DNA from 3 places in the Streptomyces sp. NPDC055239 genome. Region 2 is predicted to be linked to each of the others. Evidence: riboswitches for the same ligand, from Rfam matches in the RefSeq annotation. Region 2 holds a riboswitch; each other region holds the start of a gene.

Region 1 (9,844 bases), on a different contig from region 2:
TCGCGCTCACGGGGATCGACTTCCGGGTGACGTGCGCGGTCGCGGCGGCGCTGTTCGCCGTGCTGTCGGCGGTGCAGGTGCTGCGGCTTCCCGTACGGCACCGGGCTGCCGCCGAGGAGCAGCAGGGGCAGGAGAGAGGGCAGTGGCGGGTGGTGCTCGGCAACCGGTCCTTCTGGCTCTTCTCGCTCGCCATGACCGGGTCGTACGTCCTGTCCTTCCAGGTCTATCTCGCGCTTCCCCTGGAGGTGGAGCGCCTTGTGGGGGACGGCACCGGGGGGACCGTCGCGACGAGTGCGCTGTTCGTGGTCTCGGGGCTCGTCGCCCTAGTCGGACAGCTGCGGATCACGGACCTGTGCCGACGCACGTGGACGCGGGAGCAGTGTCTGGTCGCCGGGCTCGGGCTGCTCGGGGCGTCGTTCCTGCCGCCCGCGCTCGGCGGATCGGGGTACGTCGGGGTCGCGGGGCTCCTTGTGTGCGCGGCGGGGCTCGCGGGGGCGACGGCCGTGCTCTACCCGTTCGAGATGGAGACGGTCGTCGCGCTGTCCGGCGACCGGTGGGTGGCCACGCACTACGGCCTCTACAACACGGTGTGCGGCATCGGCATCACCGCGGGGAACCTCGCGACCGGCGCCCTCCTGGGCGCCACCCGGTCCGCGCCCGCCGTGCTGTGGCTCGGCCTCGCGGCCCTGGGCGCCATCTGCGCGCTCGCCCTGCGCGGCCTCTCCCGGACGGGGCGCCTCGCCCCGCAGCCGGTCGGTACGCCCTAGGGGCCTCTGGCCGGCGCTAACCCGGTCGGCCCACACCGGTCGCCCCGCGCCGTCGCTCCGGGAACCCTGGACGAGCGCGGTCATGGATCTGGTCCTGGCCGCGGGATTCGGCAGGAGAAGACCGGTGGGGCAGCGAGGAGGAAGCGGCGGCCAGGGGGAGGGGGTGACGGGCATGGGGCAGGGAGAGGGTGCGAGTGCGGGCGAGGGCGCGGGCAAGCGTGAGGGCGCCGGCAAGCGTGCGGGCGGCAAGTCCGCGAGCCGGGGTCCCGGCAGTCGAGGCCCTGGCAGCAGACGCCTTGGCAGTCGAGGTCCCGGCAAGCGGCCGCGCGGGGCTCACAGCAAGAGCCCCACTGTCAGGCACGAGCGGGCGTTCGTACGGGCGCTTCCGCTGCTGCTCATCGTCGTAGGCATCGTCTACGACATCTCGACCCCGCCCCAGTTCACCGCCGCGCCCCTCTTCGCGGCCGCCCCGCTCGTCGCCGCCCCCTTCTACTCGCTGCTCAGCACCACCCTCATCGGCGCCGGTACCTCCGTCGCCGTGCTCGGCCTGCACTTCAAGACCAACACCGGCACCGACGTCGACGCCATCACCGAGGTGTTCACCGTGGTGACCGTCGCCGTGCTCGCCGTCCTCATCAACCGCGTCGTGCGCCGCGGCGACGAACAGCTCGCCTCCGCCCGTTCCATCGCAGAGGCCGCCCAGCGCGCCGTACTGCCGCAGCCGGATCCCCGGATCGGCGGGCTCGACGTCGCGGCGCGGTACGAGGCAGCGGAGGCCGACGCGTTCATCGGGGGTGATCTGTACGCCGTTCAGGACACCCCGCACGGCGTACGCGTCATCGTCGGCGACGTACGAGGAAAGGGCATGGGAGCGGTGGCGGCCGTCGCCGTCGTCATCGGGGCGTTCCGGGAGGCCGCCGAGCAGGAGGCCACGCTGGAGGCGGTGGCGCAGCGCCTCGAGCGTGCCCTCGCGCGTGAGGGCACGCGGCGCGACGGGCTCGACGACTTCGAGGGGTTCACCACCGCCATCCTCGCGGAGATCCCGCACAGCGACGGTCTCGTACGCCTCATCAATCGTGGGCACCCGGGACCGCTGCTCCTGCGCGGCGACGGGCGGCTGTGCGTCCTGTCCGCGACCGAGCCCGCGCTGCCGCTCGGGATGGGCGAACTGGGTGCCTGGCCGGATCGCGCGGACGAGACGGAGTTCCCGCCGGGGGCGATGCTCCTGCTCCACACCGACGGGCTCTCCGAGGCGCGTGACAGCCGGGGCGAGTTCTACGATCCCGCCGCCCGGCTCGGCGGCCGGATCTTCCCGGGACCCAATGGTCCGGACGCGCTCCTCGCCACGCTCACCGAGGAAGTGCGGCGGCACACCGGGGGCGGCACGACCGACGACATGGCGCTGCTCGTGGTGCGGCGGCCGTTGGTGACGGGTGACGCCACGTCTCGTACGGAGATCGATGTCACGGGCCGTGACTGAAGGACACCACTCCGCATAACAACTGACGCACTGTCAAGGAGATGTGAAGCTCCGGTGTGTGAAGAAGTGGGGTCAACTCGACCCGTTCCAGCCCTCCGTGTCCCGGTAAGTACCGGCCAGATCCGTTAACGATCAACTGGAACAGCTTGGAATACGACCCTGCTGTCTATTAACGTTCGATAACGCAGCGCGGTCGTCCCAACCGACACTCGAGTCGGCTCCGCGCGCACGCGCCTAATCCCGCAAGGGAGCCGGGGAACCACCAATTGGGGTGAATCGGTCATCTGTGCATCCGTGCCAGATGCTCGTAGGAGACCTTCCTGCTCCGAACCCGTCAGCTAACCCGGTAGGCGAGAAGGAAGGAAAGGAGTGCGCCCCGGTGGCGTCCAACCGCCCTGCCCCCCAAGGCACTTATGTACCGAATGACGACGATTTCGGCGGGTACGACGACAATTCCTGGGAGGAATGGAATCCCACCGAGGAGTCCGTCCGCCCGGTCCGCGGCAGGCACCGCGTCCACAAGCGGGGCGGTGGCGGGCTCGCCCGCAGCTCCACGGTTCTCGGTGTAGGCGTCATCGCCGCCGTCGGCGCGGGCGGCATCGCCACCGCGCAGGGCGGCAAGCCCCCGGTCTCCATAGAGATGCCGGACCTCTCGGCCGTCACGGACTCGCTGCCGGAGGCCAAGTCGCTCCCGGGCGTGGGGTCTTTGATATCCGACGGCTCCGATTCCTCCGACTCCGCCGCCGCGGAGAGCGGCGTCGCGGTGGCCGCCGCGCCGCTGAGCGCCGCCGGTCTCAGCACCGCCGACGCCGAGCAGGGCAGCACGGACGCGGGCGAGGCGCTGCGGGCCCGCATCATGGAGCAGGCCGAGAACCAGCAGGACCAGGCGGACGCCGCGGTCCAGAAGGCGGCCGAAGAAGCCGCCGTCAAGCAGGCAGCCGCACAGGCCGCCGCCAAGCAGACCGCGGCCGAGAAGAAGATCGCCGCCGAGAAGGCCGCCGCGAAGAAGAAGGCCGAGGCGGAGGCCAAGAAGAAGGCAGAGGCGGAGCGCCTTGCCAAGCTCGCGAAGAGCTACACACTGCCCGTCGGCTCGTACACGCTCACCGGCACCTTCGGTCAGCCCGGCTCCATGTGGTCCTCCGGGTACCACACGGGCCTGGACTTCGCGGCTCCGACGGGTACGCCGATCAAGGCCATCCACTCCGGCACCATCAAGGAGGCCGGCTGGGCGGGGGCGTACGGCTACCGCACGGTCCTGGAGCTCGACGACGGCACCGAGCTGTGGTTCTGCCACCAGTCGTCGATGAGCGTCAGCGTCGGCCAGAAGGTCACCACCGGCGAGGTCATCGGCCGTGTCGGCGCGACCGGCAACGTGACGGGGGCCCACCTCCACCTGGAGGTCCACCCGGGCGGCGACTCGACCGGCGTCGACCCGGCGGCTTGGCTGCGCGGCAAGGGCCAGTCGCTCTGACCGCCGCTCTGCAGCAGCCTCTCTGAAGCAGCATCTGAACTCCGGCGGTCCTGGCGACAACCCCCCGACGTCAGGGCTGCCGGTTCGGCACGCCCACTTTCCGAGTTATGCGCATGAGTTGTGCGGAATGCTGCGGTCCGTATGGGCGTTGAGTTCCGTATGACTTCTCTCCGCAAGCTCGGCTCGTCCGACCTCGACGTCTTCCCGCTCGCCCTGGGCGGCAACGTCTTCGGCTGGACGGCCGACGAGGCGCAGTCCTTCTCCGTGCTCGACGCCTACACCGCCGCCGGCGGCAACTTCATCGACACCGCCGACGTCTACTCGGCCTGGGTGCCCGGCAACAAGGGCGGCGAGTCCGAGCACGTCATCGGCAACTGGCTCGCCGCGCGCGGCAACCGTTCCGACGTCGTCCTCGCCACGAAGGTCGGCGCCCACCCCGATTACAAGGGTCTCTCCGCCAACACCATCAAGTCCGGTGCCGAGGAGTCGCTGCGCCGCCTGCGCACGGACTACATCGACCTCTTCTACACGCACTACGACGACCCGACCGTCTCCGTCGAGGAGATCATCGGCGCGCTCGACGACCTGGTGACGTCCGGCAATGTCCGCGCCATCGCCGCGTCCAACGTGACCGCCGAGCGGCTCCAGGAGTTCCTCGACTTCTCCGACCGCGAGGGCCTCGCGCGCTACTCGGCGCTGCAGCCGCACTACAACCTCGTCTCGCGCGACACGTACGAGGGCTCGCTCGAGCAGGTCGCATCGCGCTCCGGCCTGGCCGCCGTCCCGTACTACGCGCTCGCCTCCGGCTTCCTGACCGGCAAGTACCGCCCGGGCACGCAGGTCGACAGCGCGCGGGCCGAGGGCGCGGGCAAGCACCTGGAGACCGAGCGTGGCCGACGGGTGCTCGCCGCGCTCGACGAGGTCGCGCAGGCCCGCGGCGCCGAGATCGCGACCGTGGCCCTGGCGTGGCTCGCGGCTCAGCCGACGGTGGCGGCGCCGATCGCGTCGGCCCGTACGGTCGAGCAGCTGCCCGCGCTGCTCGCGGTGGGGGAGCTCGAACTGACGGAGTCCGAGGTGGCGACGCTCACGGCGGCTTCCGCCTAGCCCCGGTAGGGGTTGTACGCGGGGTAGGGCATCGCGGGCCGGGCGGCGTACGGATATCCGTAGGGGTTCTGCTGCTGCGGATAGGGCTGTTGGTAGGGCTGCGGGTACCCGTACGGCGGCGGCATCGGTACGAGTACCGGTGCTGTCGCGCGCGCCGCGTAGGCGAGTGCGGGCCGTGCCGCCTCGCGGCGCTCCCACAGCGCGTGCAGCAGTTCCCGCTCCCGTACGACGAAGTCGGAGCCCGCGCGGCCCTTGCGCCCCCGGTGCCGCAGGAGCGCGAGGGAGGTCGCGTACGTCTCGTACTGGGCGACCGTGCGCGCCGCGGCCTTGCCCTGCGTGTACGAGGCGTAGTCGCGGGCGAGCGTGCGGGCGCGCATCGTGCCCAGGGCGTACGGCTCCGGCGCGGTGAGCCAGCCCGCGAGCGCGTACGCGGGCAGTTCCGCGCGCACGATGCGCAGGCCGCGCTGCCTGGTCCAGATCACCAGCCAGGTGAGCAGGCCGAACGACGGCAGCATGAAGAGCGCGTACACGGCGAAGAAGCCGTAGTCCCCGAAGCTCGCCGAGCCGTTCCACAGGGCGTGCAGGCTCATCGCCAGGAGCAGTCCGCCGACGGGGAGCAGGACGCGGCGCCAGTTCTGCCGGTCGGTGCTGAGCGCGGCGATGCCGAAGCCGATGCCGGTGAGCACGGTGAAGAGCGGGTGGGCGAAGGGCGACATGACGACGCGTACGAAGAAGGTCGCCGCCGTCACGGACGCGAGCCCGGTCCCGCCGTTGAGCTGGTCGGTGCCGAAGGCGCTGCCGAGATAGAGGATGTTCTCGGTGAACGCGAAGCCGGTGGCGGTCACTCCGGCGATCACCACGCCGTCGACGATGCCGGTGAAATCGCGTCTGCGGAAGAGGAAGACGAGCAGGACGGCCGCGGCTTTCGCGCTCTCCTCGACGATCGGCGCTATGACCGTCGCGCCGAGGTTGTCCGCGCCGGTGGGGTCGGCCGTGGCGGTGGCTATCCAGCGGGTGGCGAAGCTGTTGGCGACGATCGCTATGAGGGCCGCGGCGCAGGCGCCCCAGGCGAAGGCGAAGATCAGGTTCCGCCAGGGTCCCGGCTGGACCCGTTGCAGCCAGCGGAAGGCGGTCACCAGGAGCGGCACGGGCAGCGTCGCGAGGCCGAGCCCGACGAGGAAGCCCTGGGTGCCGGTCTGTTCCCGGACCAGGGCCAGGATCACGAGGCCGGACAGGGCGAGCAGTGTGACCAGGGCGGCCGCGCGTATCGCCCGCCGCTGCCACCAGCGCGCGTGCCGCAGCCCGGCGGGCCCCGTGGGGGGCATCGGGGGCTGCGGGTACGGAGAACTGGTGGCCACGCGTTGACCCTAACGAGGGACGGGGGTGGGCCGCGACGGTGTCTCAGGCCTCGTGGCCGATATCTCCGGTATCTCGGGCCTACTGGCCGGATGCACGGCGGAACAGCAGGTCGTGGACCACATGTCCCTTGTCCAGGCCCTGGCCCTCGAAGCGGGTGAGGGGGCGGAAGGAGGGGCGTGGCGCGTAGCCGCCGTCGGCCTGGGTGTTCTCGAAGGCGGGGTGCGCGGTGAGCACCTCAAGCATCCGCTCGGCGTACGGCTCCCAGTCGGTCGCGCAGTGCAGCACGGCGCCGGGCTTCAGGCGGGGCGCGGCGAGGTCGAGGAAGTCGGGCTGGATGATGCGGCGCTTGTGGTGGCGGGCCTTGGGCCAGGGGTCGGGGAAGTAGACGCGGAGGCCGGTGAGGGAGGCGGGCGGGAGCATTTCGCGGAGCAGGATGACGGCGTCGCCGTTCGCGACGCGGATGTTGTCCAGGCCGTTCCGCTCGGCGAGGCCGAGGAGGTTTCCCTGGCCCGGGGTGTGCACGTCGACCGCGAGGATGCCGGTGGCCGGATCGTCGGCCGCCATCTGGGCGGTGGCCTCACCCATGCCGAACCCGATCTCGAGTACGACGGGTCGCTCGCCGCCGAACAGCTCGGCGAGGTCGAGGGTGCGCTGCCCGTCGATGTCCAGGCCCCACTTGGGCCACAGCCGCTGTAGCGCGTCCGCTTGGCCTGCGGTGACGCGGCTCCTGCGGGGCTGGAAGCTGCGGATCCGGCGCTCGAAGTGGGACCCGGCGGGGTCGGGCGCGGGGCCCTGCGGGAACCGGGGCTCGCCCTTCGGGCGGGGGGCGTGGGGGTGCTTGGGGGTGGCGTTCGACTCAGACACAGTGGGGGGATTTTATCTTCCCCAACCCCACCCCTTCCCGAGAACCCGCTCGGCGCGGGGGCCATGTGCCTTGTACGTGCCGTCATCACCGGCTTCGCCGAGTTCGTCCTCAATCGCCGGACGGGCTAAAAGGGGAGCCCCTACAGCAACGCCAGCACCCGCCGGGCGACCTCACGCCCGATCGGCAGCGAAGCCGTCGCCGCAGGCGAAGGCGCGTTCAGCACATGCACAGCCCGCGCCCCCTCCCGGATGAGGAAGTCGTCGACCAGCGTCCCGTCCCGCAGGACGGCCTGCGCCCGCACCCCCGCAGCCACCGGCACAAGATCGTCAGAGGTCACCGCAGGCAGCAGCCTCCGCACCGCGGTGGTGAACGCCCCCTTGGAAAGGGAGCGCCGAAGCTCCCCCGCCCCGTACCGCCAGTGCCGCCCGGCCATCCGCCAGGCCCCCGGCCAGCCCAGCGTCCCCGCGAGCTCCAGAGGCCGCACCACACCCCAGTCGTACCCCTCGCGGGCCAGCGCCGGGACCGCGTTGGGCCCGACGTGGACCCCGCCCCCGATGCCCCGCGTCAGATGCACCCCCAGGAAGGGGAAGGCCGGGTCCGGCACCGGATACACCAGGCCCCGCACCAGCTCGGGCCTTGCCAGATCGAAGTACTCCCCCCGGAAGGGCACGATCCGCATCCCGGGGTCGTCACCGGCGAGCATCGCCACGCGGTCGCAGTGCAGGCCAGCGCAGTTGACGAGGACCTTCCCCCGCACCACCGAGCCGTCGGCCGTGCGAACGGCGACACCGAGCGTCTCGCGCCGGTCGATGCGGACGACGTCCGCCCCGTACCGGACATCCGCCCCCGAGGCGTCCGCGAGCACCTGGGCCACCGAGCCGTAGTCACAGATCCCCGTCGAACCGACCTGGATGGCGGCGAGCCCCCGCACCTCGGGTTCGTACTCCGAGATCTGCGCGGGGCCGAGCTCCCGCACCGGAATGCCGTTCTCCCTGCCGCGCTGGACGAGTCCGTGCAGGCGGGGCAGCTCGGAGCGCTCCGTGGCGACGATCAGCTTGCCGGTGACCTCGTGCGCGATGCCGTACTCCGCGCAGAACTTGACCATTTCGGCGGCGCCACGCACCGCGTACCGCGCCTTCAGGGAGCCGGGGCGGTAATAGATCCCGCTGTGGATCACCCCGCTGTTGCGTCCCGTCTGGTGCCGGGCGGGGCCCGCCTCCTTCTCCAGGACGGTGACCCGTGTCCCCGGCGCGGCGCGCGTGATGGCATACGCCGTCGACAGACCGACGATCCCGCCGCCGATCACCAGCACATCACAGTCGTACGTCACGGCCCGGACCATCCCGCATCACCTCCCACCCCGATAGTGCACTGCGCCACTGACAACGCCCCCAAACCCGGCGAGGACCGCAGGGTTACAGGGCGCGGAAATGCTGTTGCCGTTTCGGCGGCGCATGGCGGTCTATGTGGGTGCATGCGGGACATCTCGGGCGGCCCTCGATCATGACCTGAACTCCTACGCGGGAGCCATGAGGAGCGGCCGAGCCCGCTCCCGCAGCTCCACCACCCTCGGCTCGTCCCCGTACGGCTCCAGGCGGTGCAGCAGGTCCTTCACGTACTCCGTGGTCCGCGCGGACGAGATGCGCCCCGCGACCTCAAGCGCGCGCGTGCCCTGCTCGCAGGCCGCGTCCAGATTCCCCGACTCCAGTTCGGCGACCGCCGAGACCACGAGCCGCAGCCCGTGCGAGCGCACGAACTCCTCCGTCGGCCGCGAAAGCGCCTGCTCCGTGAAGCGCCGCACCTGGCGGGGGGCCTTCAGGTCGCGGTAGCACTCGGCTGCGTCCGCCGCGAAGCGGTCGTATCCGTAGAACCCGAGCCACGACGGGTCGTTGTCACCGTCCCTGGCCCGCTCCAGCCATCCCTCGGCCGCCCGCAGCGCCGCCCCCGCGGCCTGTGCGTCATTGGCGCGTGCGTGCGCGCGTGCCTCGACGAGGCGGAAGAAGCTCATCGTGCGTGCGGTGGCAAGACCGCGGTTGCGCTCCAGGGCCGCCTGCGCGAGGTCGACGCCCTCGTCGCCGAAGCCGCGGTAGGTCGCCTGGAGGGACATGGAGGCGAGGACGTACCCGCCTAAGGGCACGTCGGCGGCGGCGCGGGCCAGGCGCAGGGCCTGGATGTAGTAGCGCTGGGCCGCTTCCTGCTGGCCGGTGTCGAACGCCATCCAGCCGGCCAGGCGCGTCAGCTCGGCCGACGCCCCGAAGAGCGAGCGGCCCACCTCGTCCGAGTACGAACCGAGCAGCAGGGGCGCCGCCTCGACCCGCAGGCACTCCGGGACCATCGACGAACGCCAGTCCCCGCCGCCGTACTTGGAGTCCCAGCGACGGGCGTCCTCGGCGGCCTCCCGCAGTTTCAGTACGTCGCTGTGGCCGACCTTGATCGACTGTGTGCTGTTCGCGCTGCTCGTGCCGTCATCGGTGAGGCCCGCGTCGTGGGGCTCGTCCAGGGTGGCGTCACGGGCGACCGAGCTGTCGGCCGGGGTTATCAGCCAGCGTGAGGCAGGCGTCGCGTACGCGCTCACCGCGAAGGAGCCCGCGAGGGACTGCCAGATGCCGCCGCTGCCCGCGCGCCTGCCCGCCAGATCGAGGCGGTAGAGCTCGGTGGCCGACTTGACCGCGGCGCCCACGTCGCGCGGGAAGGCCAGGCCCACCTCAGGCGCGGGATCGGCGTCCGCGAGCCCGATCTCGTGCAGCGGCACGGGGCGGCCGAGCTTCTGCCCGATGGCCGCGGCGATGAGATGCGGG
Region 2 (9,844 bases):
CCATGTACCGATATCCATCTGTCCAAGCACTGGTACCCCGTGCCGCATCGGCAGGGGAAGTGAACGAACGTTATCTCCAGCATCTCGCACCCGGCAGTTTCACGGTGGAGAGCGAGGGGGAAATCACACGATGGGACACGTTCGCTGCGCGCCACCCCCGTATTCAGCGGTCCACGGACCGTTTCCGGGACGGCGCAAGGGGAGCCGCAACGAGGTCGCCGCGCCACCGCGCCACCAGCTGCGCGCCGTGGTGACGCGGCACATCGGCGATCGCGCCGGCATGCAGGGCGCCACCGGCGCTGACCACGCACTGCCGTACGACCTCTGCCACGCCTCCCCACTACGGGCACACGGGGGACTGAGCCGTCCCCTCGCGTGCCGACCGGGAGGTCGACCATGACCATTACGAGGGTCCTGCCCTTTCGCCCGCCCTGCCTTCTGCTGCCCGCCAGACTGGCGGGGCTCTCCATGGCTCTGCTGAAAGCGACCGCGCTCGAGGTGGCGATCCTCGCCGGCCACCTCCTTCTCTACCCCTCGGGCATCGTCCAGGAACGCAGGATCGCCGCCGAACTGCCGCCACCCGACGCCCCTCGGCTCCCCGCGGAGAGCCGACCGCCGGTCGTCCTGCTGCACGGCTTCATCGACAACCGCTCGGTCTTCGTCCTGCTGCGCCGCTCCCTGGCCCAGCACGGCGGCCAGCACGTGGAGTCCCTCAACTACTCCCCCCTCACGTGCGACATCCGCACCGCCGCGGAGTTGCTCGGCCGCCATATAGAGGAGATCTGCGAGCGCACGGGCCACCACCAGGTGGACATCGTCGGGCACAGCCTCGGCGGCCTGATAGCCCGCTATTACGCACAGCGCCTCGGCGGCGACGCCCGCGTCCGCACCCTGGTCACCCTCGGTACTCCACACGAGGGCACGCGCGTCGTGCCCCTGGCCGACGCGCACCCGATCGTGCGCCAGATGCGACCCGGTTCGGACGTGATCGAGGAGCTGCGCGAGCCCGCGCCGGACTGCCGGACCCGTTTCGTGAGCTTCTGGAGCGACCTGGATCAGCTGATGGCCCCCCTCGAAACGGCCTGCGTCAACCATCCCGACCTGAACGCACAGAACGTACGTGTCTCCGGTATCGGTCATCTCGCTCTGCCCGTGCACCCCGCGGTCGCCGCCGGAATCCGCCAGGCCCTCGATCGGCCTGATCCGGGTACCTCTGCGACGCGCGTCGAGAACGGACTGACCGTGGCCTGAGGGACAGCTCCGAGCAGCTCACGCACCCCGCGATACGGGGAATTTGTCGAACGCAGCTCGAACGCAGGGCCAAAGCTGTGCCCGCAGTCCCCCGAAAGACGGCCGAATGCCCGTTTCCTGAGAGCCCGAAACCAGCCGAAGATTGTCGCGCCCGCATACCGCCGGGTACAGTCACCGCACTGCTCTGCCCCTGCTGCCGAGGCGAAAGAGAAGTTGGTGAACGACCGTCACCCGTCGGGGAGCTCAACACCCCCGGCCTCGGCACCCGCCGACTACGCGCCCTACGCGGCGTATGACCAGCAGGGCATTCAGCACGGCGCCTATACGGGTTACGACAGCTACTCCACCGGAAGCTTCGACACCACAGGCAGCTATGCGACAGCGGGTCCCGACACCGGAACCTTCGCGTCCGACCCGCTCTTCGGCGACATGCCCGGCAGTTCGTACGACACCGGCCAGTGGGCGACGACGGGGACGCAGCAGACGCTGAACTACGACCCGTACGCCGCGCAGCACCAGGCCGCGTACGACACCAGCGGGTACGAGACCGGCGGTTACGACACCACCGGCATGTGGTCGACCGGCGGTTATCAGCACGTCTCCGCCGACATCCCGGCGCAGGCCGGGCCCGACACGACGGGCCAGTGGGACGCGAGCGCCTGGAATCAGCCGCAGCAGACCGGCCAGTGGGAAACCCAGGCCTTCGACACCGGCGCGTACGACGCGACCGCGTGGAACTCCGGCGGCCAGGACATGACGTACGGGGCCACCGGGACGCACGAGGCGTACGAGGCGTACGGCATCCCCGAAGCGCACGGGACGCTCGACGCACTCGGCACCCTCGGAGCGCAAGAGGCCCACGGAACGTACGAGGCTCAGGACACGCCCGGAGCGCCCGACACGTACGAGGCGCCCGAAACGTACGAGCATTCGCCTTACGACACCGGGTCCTACGCCTCCGATTCCTACGCCTCTCCGGCGCAGGCCCCCGAGGTACAGACTCCCGAGGCCTACGCCCAACCGACTCCCGCCGAGCACGAGTTCACGCCCGACGAGGCTCCCGCCGATTCACTCGGTCCGGTCGAGCCGAGCCATCACGGCTCCGCCGGTGCCGACGAGCCGCCGGTCATGGACCGCTCGCACGGCGGCTCCCGCTCACGGGCCCGCCGCCGCACCCCCTCCAAGCGCTCCGCCCTCTTCACCGTCGCCGTGCCGTCCGCCTGCGTGATGGGCGTGGCCGGTATCGCCGCCGCCTCCGTGGGCGACTTCGGGAGCGACGAGGGCAAGGAGACGCAGGCGGCATCGGCCCCGGACCCCACGTCGGTGCAGCCTTCCGCCGCCAACAACAAGCTCGACACGCAGCTGGCGAACCTCTCGGCGGACGCCGGTGACTTCGCCGACCGCGCGAGCCGCACCCAGGAGCGCATCGACCTCAAGGCGGACAAGGTCGCCGCCGAGAAGAAGGCCGCCGAGGAAGCCGCGCGCAAGGAGCGTCTGCGCCCCAAGTTCGCGCTGCCGGTCAAGCAGCACGGCCTGAGCGCGTACTACGGACAGGCGGGCGTCAACTGGATGTCCGCGCACTCCGGGATCGACTTCCCGGTGTCGTACGGCACCGAGGTGCTCGCCGCCACCGACGGCATCGTCTCCACGAAGTGGAACAGCGCCTACGGCAACATGGCGATCGTGACCGCCAAGGACGGCACGGAGACGTGGTACTGCCACCTCTCCACGCACAAGGTCTCCAGCGGCCCCGTCAAGGCGGGCGACCCCATCGCCTTCTCCGGAAACTCCGGCAACTCCACGGGACCGCACCTGCACTTCGAGGTGCGCCCCGGCGGCGGCTCGGCGATCGACCCGCTGCCGTGGCTTCGCAGCCACAACCTCGACCCGACGTAACTCCGGCCGCCGCCCCCGCTCTACAGCTTCTGCACCGGCGCGTACCGCAGCAGGAGCCGCTTCGGCTTGGGCTCTCCGAAGTCCACCGTCGCCTCGGCGTTCGCGCCCGTGCCCTTCACCCCGACCACGGTCCCGAGGCCGAACTGGTCGTGCGTGACCCGGTCCCCGATCGCCAGCGCGACCACCGGCTTCTCCGAGGCGCGGCGCGTGGCGAAGCCCTGCGCTCCCCCGGTGCGCGAGCGCGACGACGACAAGGAGGAGGCGATTCCGGCCGCGGGACCTGAGGAGGCGGGCGCGCCGACGGAACCCTTCCGCTTCCAGTCCAGGTGGGCCTCCGGGATCTCCTCCAGGAAGCGCGAAGGCGGGTTGTACGAGGGCTGTCCCCAGGCGCTGCGCATCGAGGCCCGCGTCAGATAGAGCCGTTCCCGCGCGCGCGTGATGCCCACGTACGCGAGGCGGCGCTCCTCCTCCAGCTCCTTGACCTGGCCGAGGGAGCGCATGTGCGGGAAGACGCCGTCCTCCATGCCGGTCAGGAAGACGACCGGGAATTCGAGGCCCTTGGCGGTGTGCAGCGTCATCAGCGTGATGACGCCGGAGCCGTCGTCCTCCTCGTCGGGAATCTGGTCCGCGTCGGCGACGAGCGCGACGCGTTCGAGGAACTCGGAGAGCGTGCCCGACACACTTGTGCCCGCGCCCGCGTCTTCTTCTCCGCCGCCGGTTCCGCCCTCAGCCTCGTTCTCGGCCGCCCCGCCGGTCTCCCCTTCGGTCTCCTCTTCGCCGTCCTCGCTGCCTTGGCTGCCTTGGCTGCCGCCAGCGCTGTCGTGTTCGAACTCGAGTGCCACGGCGGCGAGTTCCTGGAGGTTCTCGATGCGCGTCTCGTCCTGCGGGTCGGTCGAGGCCTGCAACTCGGCGAGATACCCGGTCCGCTCGAGCACGGCCTCCAGGACGACGGCAGGACCCGCGCCGGACTCGACGATGGTCCGCAGCTCCTCCATCAGCACGTTGAAACGCTTGACGGCGTTCGCCGAGCGGGCCGCCATTCCGTACGCCTCGTCGACGCGCTTCAGCGCCTTCGGGAAGGAGATCTTCTCGCGCTGCGAGAGCGCGTCGATCATCGCCTCCGCGCGGTCGCCGATGCCCCGCTTGGGTACGTTGAGAATGCGCCGCAGCGGTACGGAGTCCTCCGGGTTGGCGAGCACCCGCAGATACGCGAGGACGTCCCGGACCTCCTTGCGCTCGTAGAAGCGGACGCCTCCGACGACCTTGTAGGGCAGGCCGACGCGGATGAAGATCTCTTCGAAGACACGGGACTGCGCGTTCGTCCGGTAGAAGATCGCGACGTCGCCCGCCTTCGCGTCGCCCGCGTCGGTGAGCCGGTCGATCTCGTCGGCGATGAACTGCGCCTCGTCGTGCTCGGTGTCGGCGACATAGCCGATGATGCCCGCGCCCGCGCCCGCGTTGGTCCACAGGTTCTTGGGGCGGCGGCTTTCGTTGCGCTCGATGACGGCGTTGGCCGCGGTCAGGATCGTCTGCGTGGAGCGGTAGTTCTGCTCCAGGAGGATCGTCGTCGCGTTCGGGTAGTCCTCCTCGAACTGGAGGATGTTGCGGATCGTGGCGCCGCGGAAGGCGTAGATCGACTGGTCCGCGTCACCCACGACACACAGTTCGGCGGGGTCGTCACCCTCGCCTCCGGAGGGGCCGACCAGCTCGCGCACGAGGGCGTACTGAGCGTGGTTGGTGTCCTGGTACTCGTCGACCATCACGTGCCGGAAGCGGCGGCGGTAGTGCTCGGCGACGTCCGGGAACGCGCGGAACATGTTGACCGTCGTCATGATCAGGTCGTCGAAGTCGAGGGCGTTCGCCTCGCGCAGCCGCGACTGGTACATCGCGTAGGCCTGGGCGAGGGTCTTCTCGAAGCCGTCGGCGGCCTGGCCTGCGAAGGTCTCCTCGTCGATCAGTTCGTTCTTCAGGTTCGAGATCTTGGCGCTGAAGGACTTCGGCGGGAACTTCTTCGGGTCGATGTCCAGGTCACGGCAGACCAGCGCCATCAGGCGCTTGGAGTCGGCGGCGTCGTAGATCGAGAAGGAGGAGGTGAAGCCGATGGTCTTCGATTCGCGGCGCAGTATGCGCACGCACGCGCTGTGGAAGGTCGACACCCACATCGCGTTGGCCCGCGGCCCGACGAGCGCCTCGACGCGCTCCTTCATCTCGCCGGCGGCCTTGTTCGTGAACGTGATCGCCAGGATCTGCCCCGGGTGCACGTGCCGCTCGGCCAGGAGATACGCGATGCGGTGCGTGAGGACCCGGGTCTTGCCGGAGCCCGCGCCCGCGACGATGAGCAGCGGGGAGTCCGCGTGCACGACGGCCGCGCGCTGGTTCTCGTTGAGACCGTCGAGCAGGGCCGCCGGGTCGAGCACCGGGCGCGGGGCGCCGTCGCGGTAGTGCGCGTCCCGGGGTACGGGCGCGTCGAACTTCCCGTCGAACAGATCATCCGGAACGGACTCCGGAGCACTGTCCTCGGGCGGCGGCGGGGGTTCTTCCTCCGAAGCCCGCGAGGGCTTGAGGTCCGCCAGGAAGCTGTCATCAAAGAGGCTGCTCATCGCCTCCCGAGTCTAGGCGGCCCCACTGACAACCCGCTCCGGGTTCCGGCCACGTCCACCCGCCCACGTCCACCCGCCTACGCCCCGCCCACGCCCGGTCACCCTCCGCCATGGCGCAGCGTGTCCGCGTCAAGAGCTTCGTAAAGTCACGAAAATGTATCGGGCATATCGCACATCAACCTTCACATGAGCCACACGAGTTGGCTAGCGTGCTGCGTGGGCTGCTCGTACTCCCACCGGCGAACCCCGCCGGGAACGGGTGGCCTCCGCCGAGTTCGATCTCCTCGGAGCCGGGGACCCACGATGAACTTGGGGTGAATCGGTCCCGTACGAAGTACGGGACTGTAGGGCAACCTTCCGGAACCACCCGCCCGAACCCGACAGCTAACCCGGTAGGCGGTCTACGGAAGGAGTCGCCTCCCTTGGCGTCGCACCGCAAGCCGCGGACCCGCATTGCCGGCCTACGCGTCACCCCTGCCATCGGCATCACGACGGCGGCCCTCACCTCCGTGGCCCTGCTGTCACAGAGCGCGCAGGCGGCACCGTCCGCACCGCAGAAGCCCAGCCTCGAAGAGGTCCAGAAGAAGGTCGACGACCTCTACCACCAGGCGGGCGTGGCCACACAGAAGTACAACTCGGCCAAGGAGCGCACCGACAAGCAGCGCAAGAAGGTCGACACCCTTCTCGACGACGTGGCTCAGCGCACCGACAAGCTGAACGATGCCCGCCAGGAGCTGGGCGCGTTCGCCGCGGCGCAGTACCGCACCGGCGCCGTCTCCGAGACCGCCACGATGATGCTCGCCGACGACCCGCAGGGGTACTTCGACCAGAACCATCTGTCGGACCGGCTGACCGCACGCCAGAAGAAGGCGGTCGACGACTACCAGACGAAGCAGGCCGCAGCGACGAAGCAGCGCACGAAGGCCGCCAAGAGCCTTCAGACGCTGAGCGACTCGCGGGACGACCTCAAGACGAGCAAGCGGACCGTCCAGAAGAAGCTGGGCCAGGCGCGCACGATGCTCTCGCAGCTGACGGCCGAGGAGAAGGCGCGGCTCGCGGCGATCGAGAAGAAGAAGGAAGAAGCGGCCAAGCGCAAGGCCGCCGAGCTCGCCCGCAAGCAGGAGGCCGAGGCGGAGGCCAAGCGCAAGGCGGAAGAGGCCGCGGCGAAGGAGCGCGAGAAGAACAAGGAGACCCCGGACACCGGCTCCGGTTCCGGTTCGGACGCGGGTTCGGGCTCCGGCTCCGGCGACACAGGCAGCGGGTACGCGGCGAAGGCCGCGAAGGTCATCAACTTCGCCGAGGCACAGATCGGCAAGCCGTACGTGTGGGGCGCCACGGGACCCGACTCCTACGACTGCTCCGGGCTCACCCAGGACGCGTGGAAGGCCGCGGGGATCTCCCTGCCGCGCACGACCTGGGACCAGGTCAAGGTCGGCACGACCGTGAAGACCGCCGACGCCAAGCCCGGTGACCTTGTCTTCTTCTACGACGACATCAGTCACGTAGGTATCTACATCGGCAACGGCAAGATGATCCACGCCCCGAAGCCGGGCGCGAACGTCCGCACCGAGTCGATCTACTACATGCCGATCCACAGCGTGGTGCGGCCCGCGTAACCGCCCCACGAATCACTTCGCACAAGAGAAACGGCCCTCCACGCGCGCGTGGAGGGCCGTTTCTCTGTGAGTGGGGGCGGGATCAGGTCCACAGCACCGCGATGAAGATGTTCACGACGGTCAGCAGACCGACGGCGCCGAACATCCTCTTGTCCACCTTCTCCTCGTCCCGCTTCACGTAGACCAGCGCGAGGATCACGATCAGCACGGCCATCTTGATGCCGATCTTGAGGTTGTTGACCGGGTTGTCGTCCGCCTGATTGAGACCCACCAGGACGACGCCCGTGACCAGCATCGTCAGCGCACCGTGCAGCATCGCCGGGTTGAAACGGGCCGTGCCCTCGCCCATCTGCTTCATCTGGGTGAGGAAGCCACCCAAGAGGGAGGCGATGCCGATGATGTGCAGGCCGACGAAGAGGTGGGTGAGAACGTCCATGAGCCGGAGCCTAGCCGGGGCCTTATCACCACTCCGTAGCCAGGTGGGCCCCAAGCGCCGCATCGGTCACACGCCTACGGGAAGAGCGCTCGGCCCGGCGGATCGCACAGCCACAATCGGTCACCGGCGGCACACTTCAGCCAGTTGCGCACAATCCGTCACCAACCCGTGACGGTCAGGTTTAGCGTCCTTCGTCAGGTGACCGGCTCCCCACCGCCGCTCGGATCAAGGGCGGCAGTCGGACACCACCGCCGAGAATCCGGCGGCGGCCCGCTCCCCCTGTGTGGGCCGCCGCCGGAACCTTAAAAGGAGCCCCTACGTGGCAGCGCACCGCAAGCCCAAGCAGCGCTCGCTCAGTGGCCATACGGCCCGCACAGCCGCCACCATCGCCCTCGCCGGGGCTGTTACGGCCATCGCCTTCGACGGCACAGGACACGCGGACCCCCGGCCCACCCCGGCCGCGGTGAAGTCCAAGGTCGACGCGCTCTACCGCGAGGCGGAGGTCGCCACCGAGAAGTACAACGGCGCCAAGGAGAAGGCCGAGAGCGCCGAGAAGTCCCTGGGCGAGCTGCGCGACGAAGCGGCCCGCAAGACGGAGAAGCTCAACTCGGCGCGCGAGGGCCTCGGTGCGATCGCCGCCGCGCAGTACCGCACCGGTGGCATCGACCCGGCCTTCCAGCTCGCGCTCTCCTCCGACCCCGACCAGTACCTCGAGCGTGCCGCGCTCGCCGACCGGGCGGACAGCCGCCAGGCCGCGGCCGTCACAGGTGTGCGGAAGCAGCTCCGGGAGATGGACCAGCTGCGCAGCGAGGCCGACGCCAAACTCGTGGACCTCAAGTCCCGTCAGGCGGAGCTGAAGAAGAACAAGAAGACCGTCACCGGAAAGCTCGACGCGGCCAAGCGGCTCCTGTCGCAGCTCACCGCCGCGCAGCGCGCGAAGCTCACGGGCGACGGCGACAGGGCCTCCCGCGCCGCGGGTCGTGACGGCTCCCTGGGCGTCCCGGCCAAGGCCCCCAACTCCCGTGCCTCAGCGGCTGTCTCGTACGCCTACAAGGCGCTCGGCAGCCCGTACGTATGGGGCGCCACCGGCCCCAACGCCTTCGACTGCTCGGGCCTTACCCAGGCCGCCTACCGGTCCGCGGGGGTCGCCCTGCCGCGCACGACGTACGCGCAGATCAATGAGGGCCAACGGGTCCCGCGCTCTCAACTCCGGCCCGGAGACCTGGTCTTCTTCTACCAGGGCATCAGCCACGTCGGGATCTACGTGGGCAACGGCCAGATGATCCACGCCCCGAACCCGAGCGCACCGGTACGCCTCGCCCCGATCAACCAGATGCCGTTCGCGGGGGCCGCGCGGGTGGCGTGAGGGTTCCGGATGGGGGCGGGGCCGCACGGGTGGCCCGAAGGGCCGCGCGGGCCGCGGGTACTGTCAGGGCCATGCCCCGCCGTACGCTGCCGCCGCCTCCGCCGCCCGCCTATCTGCGCACCTGGCCGGACCGGGACGCGCTGCTGCACGACCGCGGCACGGCGCTCGAAGAGCTGCGCAGGCGGAGCCTGGGTGTGCACCGGATCCTGCTGCTCTGGCTGCTCGCGCTCGGCTGCGTCATCGGCTGGGCGCTTCTGACGGTACCGATCGAGATGATCGAGGATCATGATCCGATGGCCTTCGTCCTGGGCCCGCTCTGCGCGGTCCTGGGCCTCGGGGCCGTCGTTCCCTCGGTGATCGGCGTCGTCGTCGGTATCCGCAGCGACCGCAAGGCCCGCGAACTCACCGAAAGCTGGCTGGCACTGGACAGCCACCCGGCATCCGACTCCGCTCTCCGCTCCCCCGCCCTCAGCCTCTGCTGGCTCCTCTCGTCCCTCCTCGTGTGCGCGGTCGGCCTGTGGGCGTCCTTCGCGGCCGCCGCCTACGCCGAACCGGGACGCGACTCGTACAGCGACGTCGTGCTCGGCATGGGCACGGGCCTCATCCTGTGGCTGACGGGCCTCATCGGCATCACCAAGGCGGTGGGCCACTACCGCTGGGCGATACGGAAGCTGGGCCC
Region 3 (9,844 bases), on a different contig from region 2:
CCTCGGAGGCTGAACTGTCCGGCAAGAAAGCCGAACGCGAGGGTAGGTGAGGGGGATGAGTTTCCGGCTGGCGGCATACGCCGTGTGTATCGAGGGCGGGCGGGTACTGCTCGCTCGGCATGTGGCTCCGGAGAGCAAGTCCAACTGGACGCTTCCGGGTGGACGGGTCGAGCACGCGGAGGATCCGCTCGACGCGGTGATCCGGGAGTTCGCTGAGGAGACCGGCTGCGAAGTGGTTGTCGAACGTCTGCTGGGCGTGGATTCCAGGGTGATTCCCGCCGCCGAAGCCCGTGCCGGCACCGAGCACCAGAACGTCGGCATCTTCTACCGGGTCCGTATCACCGGCGGCCACCTCCGACCTGAGGCGAACGGCGAAACTGCCGAGTCGGTCTGGACTCCGGTCCCCGGCGTCGCTCGCTTGCACCGGTCATCGCTGGTGGACGTCGGCCTCGCGCTGGCGCAGACCGTTCCGGCAACCGGCCACGTCACTCCCGTCCCGGTCGGCGGTCTGATCCAGCATTGACCCTGGCGACGGAACCACCTGCCGCTCACCCGCCTTGCCGTCAGCGGGCGTGGGGGTTGGTCTGGGTCGGCTCGTGGAAGCGCCAGGCGCCGATGTCGCGGTAGTGGATGGGACCTGGGCCGCGACCGGTGTTGCTGGCGACCAGGTGCAGACGCTCTGCCTTCCATGGGCGGCCTGTGAACCCGGTGAGCCCGGCAGCGGCTTGCGCCGCACATGACGGGGTGTCGCGGCGGGCGCGGGCCAGCGTCAGGTGCGGGCGGAACGGCCTGTGCGCATGGGCGATACCGCAGCTGTCGGCGACGGCACGCACCTGGGTGGCGAGCTGGTGCAGCTCTTCGAGATCGCCGTCGATTCCGCTCCACAGGACTCGCTCGTCGAAATGTCCGCCGCCGTGCAGGGCCAGGGTGAGGGGGCTGCGGGCGGCTGCGAGGTGGGCGAGCGGTGGATGCAGGAGTGGGACCACCGGGGCGGGCACCTCGCCGAGGAACGCCAGGGTGACGTGCCAGTCCTCGATGCGATTCCACCGCATGCGGGGGTGTGCGTGGTAGGCGGGTCCAAGTGCCCGTTCCAGTTCCTGCTTCGCGTCGTCGGGCGGGGCGAGAGCGATGAACACACGAACGGTCGCGGGCTGAGTCTGTTCGTTCACGGAAGTCTTCGTACCGTATCCGGGCGGGCGGACTGCGACCGACCCTGCCCTGCACCTCCGTTCCCGACCGGACGCCGCCGATCGTGCACCGGGTTGTGCGTATCTCTTGTCGGGGGAGTGCCGTCCTGGATCGGCCTCTGCTACGCAGGAGAAGGCCTCGCACAAGGGTCGAGAGGCGAGGACCGACGGGCGAGACCGGAGGCCGCGGCCCGTATGCCGCAGGCTGTCAGGGGGGAAGAGATCATGGCCGATTCCGTAGGTCGGGAGGGACCGCGGGTGCCCGTAACCGATCCCAGGCTGGGGATCGACGTCCCTGCGGGATGGGCGGGGAATCCTCGCCACCGCCTTGTCGCGGTGGGGGATTCGCTGACGCAGGGATTCCAGAGCGCGGCGATCTTCAACACGCCGTTGTCCTATCCGGCGATCATCGCGTATGAGCTGGGGTGTTTCCCGCAGTTCCGGTATCCCCTCTACGGGGGCTTCGGCGGGCTGCCCTTCAACCTCGAGTGGTTCCTGCGCGATCTGGAGGCCCGCTTCGGGCGGAGTGTGGACTGGTGGGAGGTGCCGCTGGCCTTGTTCCGGGCTCGCCATGTGATGGACCGGGTGGAGGACTACTGGGAGCGAGGGGCCGGCCTGAACGTGCCGTCGACCACGGCGATCATGCACAACCTTGCCGTGTTCGGGTGGGACCTGCGCGACGCGCTGTCGAAGTCGGCGGACGAGTGCCGTAAGCGGATCGACGTGCCGAGGGACGACCTCGTGAATCAGATCGTGCAGAACGCCGGTGAGCGCGCCGCCCTGAGGGTGCTGCCCACTCAGCCCCGGACAGCGGGGGCCCTGACCCAGCTGGGTGCGGCGGCCGAGCTGGGCAAGGACATCGAGGGCACCGACGCGGAGCACGGTATCGAGACGCTGGTCGTCTTCCTGGGGGCGAACAATGCCCTGCGGGCGGTGACCGACCTGCGTGTGGTGTGGAGTGAGGACCCCGGCTTCGACGACCTGGACGCCAAGCGCCGCTTCACGGTCTGGCGGCCCAGGCACTTCACGTCCGAACTGCGCAAAGTGGCCGCGGAAGTCGCCGACATCAAGGCACGCCACGTCATCTGGTGCACGGTTCCGCACGTGACCATCGCGCCGATCGCACGCGGTGTGGCGGTCAAGGTCCAGCCCGGTTCGCGGTACTTCCCCTACTACACCCGTCCGTGGATCAGCGACCAGGACTTCGACGTGGGCAGGGACCCGAGCATCACCGCGGAGCAGGCGCGGCAGGTGGATGACGCGATCGACGCGTACAACTACGCGATCACCGAAACGGTCCGCGCTGCCAGGACCGAAGGGAAGGACTGGTACCTCCTTGAGACCTGCGGCCTGATGGACCGTCTCGCATCGCGCCGCTACATCGAGGACCCCCTGGCGCGTCCGGACTGGTGGCGGCCCTATCCGTTGCCGCCGGCACTGCAGGCGCTGTCGCCGACGCCGAACTCGCACTTCCTCGCCAGCAAGGGCGGACGGCGCGCGGACGGCGGCCTGTTCTCGCTCGACGGTGTGCACCCCACGACGGTCGGATACGGGATTCTCGCCCAGGAGGTGATCAACGTGATGCGGCTGGCGGGCGTCCAGTTCTTCCGCCCCGACGCGAGCACCCCTCGGCAGGACCCGGTGCTCGTGGACTTCGGCCGGCTCATCCGCCACGACACACTGGTCAACCATCCGCCGGGAAATCTGGGCTCGGCCCTGGGTATCTTGGGCTGGGCGGATGAGGCCCTGGACCTGTTCCGGCGGGTGTTCTCCACCCTCTGATGGAGCATCAAGTTCGTCTAGTGCTGGGGCAGGGCAGTTCTCAGTGTTCTGGACCAAGGACGACCGGCAGTTCCCGGTGTCCGTTGGAGATGAATGACTCCGCGGGGCGCAGCGAGGACGCCGAGGCAGGCGTGGACGCCTCGGCCGAAGGCGAGATGGCTTTTGTCGGCCCGGTCAGGTCGAAGGAACCGGCGCTCGGGCCGTGGAGGCCGGGTGGCGGCCTGCTGCCGCGTAGGAGGCGAGGATGGCCTCGCCCTGGCGGATCACCGGTCCTTGTGCCAGGGCGATGTCCTGGACGGCGTAGCGCATCGGCAGGTGCGCGACGGGTGCCTCGTAGCGCAGCGAGTTGTGCAGTGGCCCGCTGAGTGATCAGACCGCCGGTCGGCCGGGCAGGCCGGCGCGGGGACGCGATCGCACCGGCGGGTTGCACCACCAGGCCGCAGCGGATACCGGCCGCCTTCTCGCCGACCGCGGCACCGACCTCGACACGTTCCGTCGTCGGCTCCGGCAGCGCGGATCCACCCGGCTGTTGATCAGGAGGAGCCGCCCTGACCGGCGCTGCCGATCGGGCCGACCTTCACCGGGGACCCGGCGCCGTCGGTGACGGGCAGCGTGGCGGCGCCGGGCCACTCCAGGGTGAACGACTTCGTCTCGCCGGGCGGGGTCACCACAAGACTCGTGACCTTCACGCCGGAGCCGCCCGAATCGTTCATCGGGTAGCTGACGTTGAAGTACGTCGACTTCCCGTCCTGAAGGGTCATCCGGTCGGCCGGCTCGCCGGTGCGCTCGGCGGACAGATCCCCCTCGCTGGTCTTCAGATCGAGGCCCGCGAACCCGGACAGCACGCAGCCCCGGCCGCTGCCGTTCTTCATCTCCACCGCGACGGAGCCCTCGGCGTCGCCGTCGATGGTGCTGTCCGATGCGGTGATGTCCAGATCGTCGGTACGGCACTTGCCGGCTGCTGTGCCGTTCTCGTCCGAGCCGGTCCCGGCGTCCGTGCCCTGCCCGCCCGAGTTCTTCCCGGCGGAGTCGTTGCCGCCGTCCTGCTCCGAATCGCCCGAGCCCGAACCGCCGTTCTGCTCCGAACCGCCGCTCGACGAAGACGTACTGGATGCGGGCGACGGGTCGCCCTGTCCCGTGACGTCATCGTCGTTGCAGGCCGTGAGCGAGAGACTCGCGGCAACAGCGAGGGCGGCGAAGGTGAGCTTGTGAACGCGCATCGTTTCTTCCTCAGAATCGGATGGGGTGCTGACGGTGCTCGCTACGAGCAAGCAGTTCTGACCACCAGGACCCGCCCCGCCGGGCATCCCGTTCCGATCAATCACCGCCTAATACGCCCCTGTTACAAGCACCTCCAGGCACTACATGCATCACGATCGGTCAACCCCGCCCCACAACCGCCCACTCCCACGCCCCTGCCGTGCCCCGCCGCAGGCGCTGTACGGCAGGGGATTCAGGGGCCCTGGCACAGCACGCCGCACAGCGCCGGTGCACGTCACCGGCCGGCCGTAGAGGCGGTTCCCGCCACCGTTGCGCGCCTGCTCGCGGCCGCCGCCCGGCTGGGACAGACTCGTAACCCGGCGGACCTTGACCCCAGCCGGATCGGCGTCCCGATCGCCGCAGGCAACGACACACCTTCGCCGGACGCGGAGCCCTCTCGGCGAGGTACATGTTCGCTCCGAGGCCGACGAGGTATCCGCCGCCGAACCGCGGCACGTCCCACCGGAGTGATCCGCAGAAGACGCATTCCGCGCATTTGCCCTCAAGCGCTTGAAGTATGGTCTGCTCCCCGCATGACAGCTTTCGCCATCCAGGACGTCGCCCGGCGCAGCGGGCTGAGCGAGCCGACACTGCGCTACTACGAGGACATCGGACTGATCGGCCCGGTCGACCGCGACGAGAGCAGCGGCCACCGGCGCTACCACGAGCGGGACCTCGATGAGCTCCAGGCGCTTGCCTGCCTGCGCGCGGTCGGCATGAGCATCGAGGACATGCGCACTTACCAGAGCAACAGGACCCGCGGCCGGTCCGCTGCGACCGAGCAGCGCGATCTGCTGCTGCGCCACGCCGACCGCGTCGAGGCAGATCGCCGCCCAGCACGCCCGGCTCGCCTATCTGCGGGAGAAGGCCGCTCTGTGGGACGCCCGCGAACGCGGCGACGCCGAAGCGGAGGCCGAGGCGACACGACGTTGCCTCGTGGCGGCACAGCGACTGGAGGTGGCGCGATGAGCACGGTCCTGGTCACCGGCGGTTCCGGATATCTCGGAAGCCAGCTCGTCGCCGCGTTGCTGCGGTCCGGGAAGGAGGTACGGACGACGGTGCGCTCGCTCGCCCGTGCGCAGGAGCTGCGGGCGGCGGTGCGCCGGGGCGGCGCCGACGACGCGGGCCTGGAGATCGTCGCGGCGCACCTGATGGCCGACGACGGGTGGGCCGCCGCGCTGGCCGGCTGCGAAGAGGTCCACCATGTGGCCTCGCCGATCCCGATCGCTCAGCCCGACGACCCCGACGAGCTGATCGTACCGGCCCGCGAGGGCACGCTGCGTGTGCTGCGCGCGGCACGCGCAGCGGGTGTCCGGCGCACCGTGCTCACCTCGTCGTTCGCGGCGATCGGCTACACGCCCAAGCCCGGAGCCGAGTTCACCGAGGCCGATTGGACCGACCCCGACACGCCGGGCCTGGCCCCCTATCCCCGTTCGAAGGCGATCGCCGAGCGCGCCGCGTGGGACCTGATGGAGCGCGACGGCGGCGACACCGAACTTGTCGTGGTCAACCCGACGGGCATCTTCGGTCCGACCCTGACGGCCGCGCTCGGCTCCTCCATGCAACTGGTCAAGGCGATGCTCGACGGAACGATGAGCGTCGCTCCCCGAGCCCGCTTCGGCATCGTTGACGTACGCGATGTGGCGGACCTGCATCTGCGCGCGATGGCCGCGCCCCAGGCAGCGGGTCGGCGGTTCTTGGCCGTCGCCGACGGCCCGACGCTGAGCTTCGTCGAGCTGGCCGACGTCCTGCGCGACCGGCTCGGCCCGCTCGCCGCGCGGGCTCCCGAACGGGAGGCTCCAGGTGAGGCTCTCCCGCGGCCGGTCATCCACAACGACCGGGCCCGCGAGGAACTCGGCTGGCAGCCGCGTCCCGCCGCGACGACGATCGTCGAGTCGGCCGAGTGCCTGCGGGACCTGGGGTTCCTGAAGGCGGGGCTGTGACAGCCACCGGACGGTCCAGGGACGGTCTAGTAGGGGCCGTTCACGTTGTCGATCGAGCCGTAGCGGTCGGCCGCGTAGTTGCAGGCGGCGGTGATGTTGGCGACGGGGTCGAAGCTGTCCGTGGAGGTGCCGGGTACGTGGTACGCGGCGAATGTGGGGTCGATGACCTGTAGGAGCCCCTTGGAGGGCGTCCCGGCGGCGGCGTTCGAGTCCCAGTCGTTGGTGATCTGAGGGTTGCCGGAGGACTCGCGCATGATGTTGCGGTGGATGCCCTCGTACGTGCCGGGGATGCCGTGCTGGGCCAGTACGTCGAGCGACTCCCTGATCCAGCCGTCGAGGTCGTCGGTGTACGTCTTCTTCGCCGGGGCCGCGGCGGGCTCGGCGGTGAGGGTGTCCGTGCGCTCGGAGCGGTCTGCCCGCTGAGCGGGGGCATCTTCGCCGAGGCTGAGCTTGAGACCGGGGTGGATCATCTTGGGGTTGTCGCCGAGAGTGCTGCGGTTGTCCTCGTACAGCTTCTTCCAGCCGCCGCTCAGGGAGTGCTCGCGGGCGATCTTGGCGAGGGAGTCGCCAGCGGTGACGACGTACGCCTTGGGGGCCGCGGCGGGCTTGGCGGGGGCGCCGGCCGGCGCTGCGGCTGCGGTGGTCGCGCCGAGCACCGGGAGGATGAGCACGGCGCCGCCCGTGCCTGCGGCGGCGATGTTCCGGGTGAGCGCGCTGGACTTGGGGCGGCGGTGCTTTCCCTTTGCAGGCATGACGATTTCCTCTCCGGCGCCTGCGAGGTGAGCTGTCGGGTTCGGACGGGAGATGTCCGGCCGCACTGTGAATGCGACTTCACCCCTGAGCCGTTCCGGAATCCGGATCGGCGGCTTACCTGGGTCCCCCGCTCCTGCCGTGCGTAAGTGAGTGGGATGGGTTTCCGGACAGCGGCAGGATTCGGCGTTCCGTCCGGATTGAGGGTGACGTTAGGCGAGGAATACCGGAAGGAACAAGACACGAATTCGCATAGGCAATGCGCGAGGGCCTGCCCCTCGGTGAACAGAACACCTCGAACTCATTGATCAAAAAGCCCAAATTTCCTAGCGCGCAACGGAAGTACGCCCAGCGGTACCCAGAGACGTTGCGGCCAGAAGCGTGACTCAATTCACTGAGGGGGATGCACTTGAAACACGGCCTGAGGGCGCACGAGATCGCTCCATTCGGGATGAACGGCACGCAAAACAGACACTGATTGGCGCATGGCCTTGGTGGCGCTAAATGTTATATTAATCCGCAAAATCGGGCATAAAGTAAGCTCTGATTCGCATCAAAACAGGCAAATAGCACAGCTGTCGACGCGGTCGTGCGCCTTGCCTGTACTCGGCAGATCACCCCCGGCGGCCCGAGGGTCGGCAGGGGTTCGCGCCAACGGGTTTCTCCGTTCCCGGGCCGCGCGCTGCGCCCCTTCGGAGGGAGGGGCTTCTTTTTCTCTGCATCCGTGCGTAGGAAATGTGTCGGCGGACTCGGTCCTATCGGCGCCCGCAGGACCAGCCCTCGGCGGCTTTCCGTTCTGTGTCCGAAGGGTGTAAAACCCCGATCTCGTTCCGCAGCCTCGGGTATGACGGCATGTCAATTCCCTCTCGAGTGCTGCGCATCATGAATTTCAGACGAGCCGAGAGAGCACCCTGGGGGCAATTCCCGCAACTCCCGCCCGGGGGAGGGGAAACCAGGGAGCCGCCCGGCTGCAGGAGCGAACCGAGGTGAAGGACATAGACGCGATCGCGGTGCTGCAGGATCTCGTGCGGCGCCGCCAGAAGGGGACGGTGCAGGTTCGGACTACAGGGGTGGCTGTGCAGATCCGGGTATTCGTTCCCCAAGTACTGCCGGAAACCACAGAGCGACTCGTGCGCCTGCACGGACTGGACGGCGTCGTCTACTGTCCTCAGCCGCCCTACACACCTTTTGAAACGGACACGGCCAATTTCCTGAGCGGTGTCGGCCTGCCCGGCAACCGTCTCTTCAAGGCTCGTGCCGACGTCGGTCTCGATGAGGACGACGACAGTGTCCTGTTGCACCGCGACGTGGAATCGTTCGCCTTCTGCCTCACTGAACTGCGCACATTGCAAGACGCCTGGAAGAACGGCGACGACCGAGACGCCGTTGCCACTCGTTTCCGGGACGCCGTGAACGCCTTCGATCAACTCCCCCTCGACCACGGGGAGTCCGAGTGGAGCGTGATGCTGGAAGAGTTCGAATCAGACATGTGGTGAACGAAGTGCGGGCGGCGCACGACAGCCGTGACTGGTCTGTGTGCTCATGCGCCTGCAGGCGGCAGGGCGGGGAGAAGAGGTGAAGTCTTCTCCCCGCCCTGCCGCCTGGGGTCGGGTTTGTGCGGCGGATGTCAGATGCGGCCATGGGTCAGCCGGGTCAGGGGTCCGCCCCGGGTCTTAGCTGTGCGGCGTCCGGCGGTGAAGGCAACACCGGCCACACTTACCAGGCCGGCGGCAGCGCCCGTGGCTATGGCCTTGCGGTTCTTCACCAAGGTCCAGCCGGTGACTGCCGTTGAAGCGACCTTGCCGGTGGCCGACACCACGGTCTTGCTGCCGCTTTCGATGCCCGCGGCTGCCGCTTGCTTCGCGCGCTGGGTCGCGAGACCGAACGAGTGCGCGCCGGAACCGGCGGCGTCGGCGGCCTCTGCGGCCGAATCCTTCGCCTTTCCTGCGGCCTCAGTCGATTCCTGCTTTGCCTTCTGTGCAGTGGTGTCCACTTCGCGCGCTCCTGTCCTCGCAGCGGACCGCCCCTTGGCGGCTGTTGCCTTTGCGCTGTGCCGGGTGTTCCCGGCGCTGTCATCAGAGGGTCTTCTCTCTTGAGCCATGTGGTCCGTGTTGCCACACAGGAGTCGGTGAAACTCTGGGCGTTCGATTCTTCGTCGGCAGGCGGCGGGGCGGCAGGGAATCCGGCCGCCCCAGACGACGTCGACGAATCCGGCGATGGCCGCGGCGGCTACTGCAACGGCGTACGTCTGGATGCGGCGCGCGGAGCGACACTGCACCCCACCGGCCTCACCGTCATCAGCCTGTACTGCCTGCCGGAGAGCAAGGAGTGCCGCACCGAGAACGACACCTTGCACGACGTGCGCAACAGTTGCCCGAGAATCACCGGTCGGCCCGGCTCCCGCACGGCGCCAGTCGCATCGCCTTCTCCGGCGACGTGTACTTCCGCGCGACGTGACTCAGCGGCCGCGTGTTGGGCCAGTTGCCTCTGGGCTGAGGTGATCCGAACGACTGCCTGTGCCCGGGATCAGCCACGTATTGTGCAGACGGATACGGCGTGTTGTGCAGACGGATACGGCGTGCGAGACATCTTGGAGGGGCGCCATGGTCGGTGTTGAGGACGTGGAGAGCGCGGCGGAGCGGATCGCCGGGCACGTGGTGCGCACTCCCACGCTGCACAGCCCGGGGTTGACGGCGCTGCTGGGGGCACCGGTCACGGTCAAGCTCGAGCTGCTGCAGCGCACTGGTTCGTTCAAGGCGCGGGGAGCCGTCGCGAAGCTCCTTGCGATGACCGGTGAGCAACGCGCGGCCGGCGTGGTCGCGGTGTCCGGCGGCAACCATGGTGTCGCCGTGGCGGAGATGTCGGCCGCGCTGGGTGTGCACGCCACCGTGGTGATGCCGCGCACCGCACCGGCACGCTCGG

The links. Region 2 has a riboswitch for cyclic di-AMP ahead of ACWFRJ_RS27940 (NlpC/P60 family protein). Riboswitches for the same ligand answer to the same signal wherever they lie in the genome.
Region 1: linked by a shared signal. The riboswitch ahead of ACWFRJ_RS36100 (M23 family metallopeptidase) and the one ahead of ACWFRJ_RS27940 (NlpC/P60 family protein) in region 2 are both predicted to bind cyclic di-AMP.
Region 3: linked by a shared signal. The riboswitch ahead of ACWFRJ_RS33990 (LysM peptidoglycan-binding domain-containing protein) and the one ahead of ACWFRJ_RS27940 (NlpC/P60 family protein) in region 2 are both predicted to bind cyclic di-AMP.

What each region holds. Positions count from the first base shown of each region.
Region 1 covers NZ_JBSGRD010000014.1:270,933-280,776, forward strand. The annotation lists gene ACWFRJ_RS36090 (MFS transporter) at 1-767, shown strand, start outside; gene ACWFRJ_RS36095 (PP2C family protein-serine/threonine phosphatase) at 940-2,247, shown strand; cyclic di-AMP (ydaO/yuaA leader) riboswitch at 2,469-2,615, shown strand; gene ACWFRJ_RS36100 (M23 family metallopeptidase) at 2,627-3,718, shown strand; gene ACWFRJ_RS36105 (aldo/keto reductase) at 3,878-4,822, shown strand; gene ACWFRJ_RS36110 (PrsW family intramembrane metalloprotease) at 4,819-6,180, opposite strand; gene trmB (tRNA (guanosine(46)-N7)-methyltransferase TrmB) at 6,260-7,045, opposite strand; gene lhgO (L-2-hydroxyglutarate oxidase) at 7,186-8,388, opposite strand; gene ACWFRJ_RS36125 (MFS transporter) at 8,563-9,844, opposite strand, start outside.
Region 2 covers NZ_JBSGRD010000009.1:325,349-335,192, reverse strand. The annotation lists gene ACWFRJ_RS27960 (hypothetical protein) at 164-331, opposite strand; gene ACWFRJ_RS27955 (lipase family alpha/beta hydrolase) at 397-1,251, shown strand; gene ACWFRJ_RS27950 (peptidoglycan DD-metalloendopeptidase family protein) at 1,468-3,147, shown strand; gene ACWFRJ_RS27945 (ATP-dependent DNA helicase) at 3,168-5,747, opposite strand; cyclic di-AMP (ydaO/yuaA leader) riboswitch at 6,005-6,161, shown strand; gene ACWFRJ_RS27940 (NlpC/P60 family protein) at 6,170-7,363, shown strand; gene ACWFRJ_RS27935 (hypothetical protein) at 7,446-7,799, opposite strand; gene ACWFRJ_RS27930 (NlpC/P60 family protein) at 8,119-9,165, shown strand; gene ACWFRJ_RS27925 (hypothetical protein) at 9,237-9,844, shown strand, end outside.
Region 3 covers NZ_JBSGRD010000013.1:144,008-153,851, reverse strand. The annotation lists gene ACWFRJ_RS34025 (ADP-ribosylglycohydrolase family protein) at 1-13, shown strand, start outside; gene ACWFRJ_RS34020 (NUDIX hydrolase) at 56-523, shown strand; gene thpR (RNA 2',3'-cyclic phosphodiesterase) at 564-1,169, opposite strand; gene ACWFRJ_RS34010 (hypothetical protein) at 1,446-2,969, shown strand; gene ACWFRJ_RS34005 (hypothetical protein) at 3,144-3,278, opposite strand; gene ACWFRJ_RS34000 (DUF4232 domain-containing protein) at 3,503-4,189, opposite strand; gene ACWFRJ_RS33995 (NAD-dependent epimerase/dehydratase family protein) at 4,763-6,172, shown strand; gene ACWFRJ_RS33990 (LysM peptidoglycan-binding domain-containing protein) at 6,199-6,924, opposite strand; cyclic di-AMP (ydaO/yuaA leader) riboswitch at 6,927-7,084, opposite strand; gene ACWFRJ_RS33985 (hypothetical protein) at 7,909-8,418, shown strand; gene ACWFRJ_RS33980 (hypothetical protein) at 8,550-8,915, opposite strand; gene ACWFRJ_RS33975 (threonine/serine dehydratase) at 9,526-9,844, shown strand, end outside.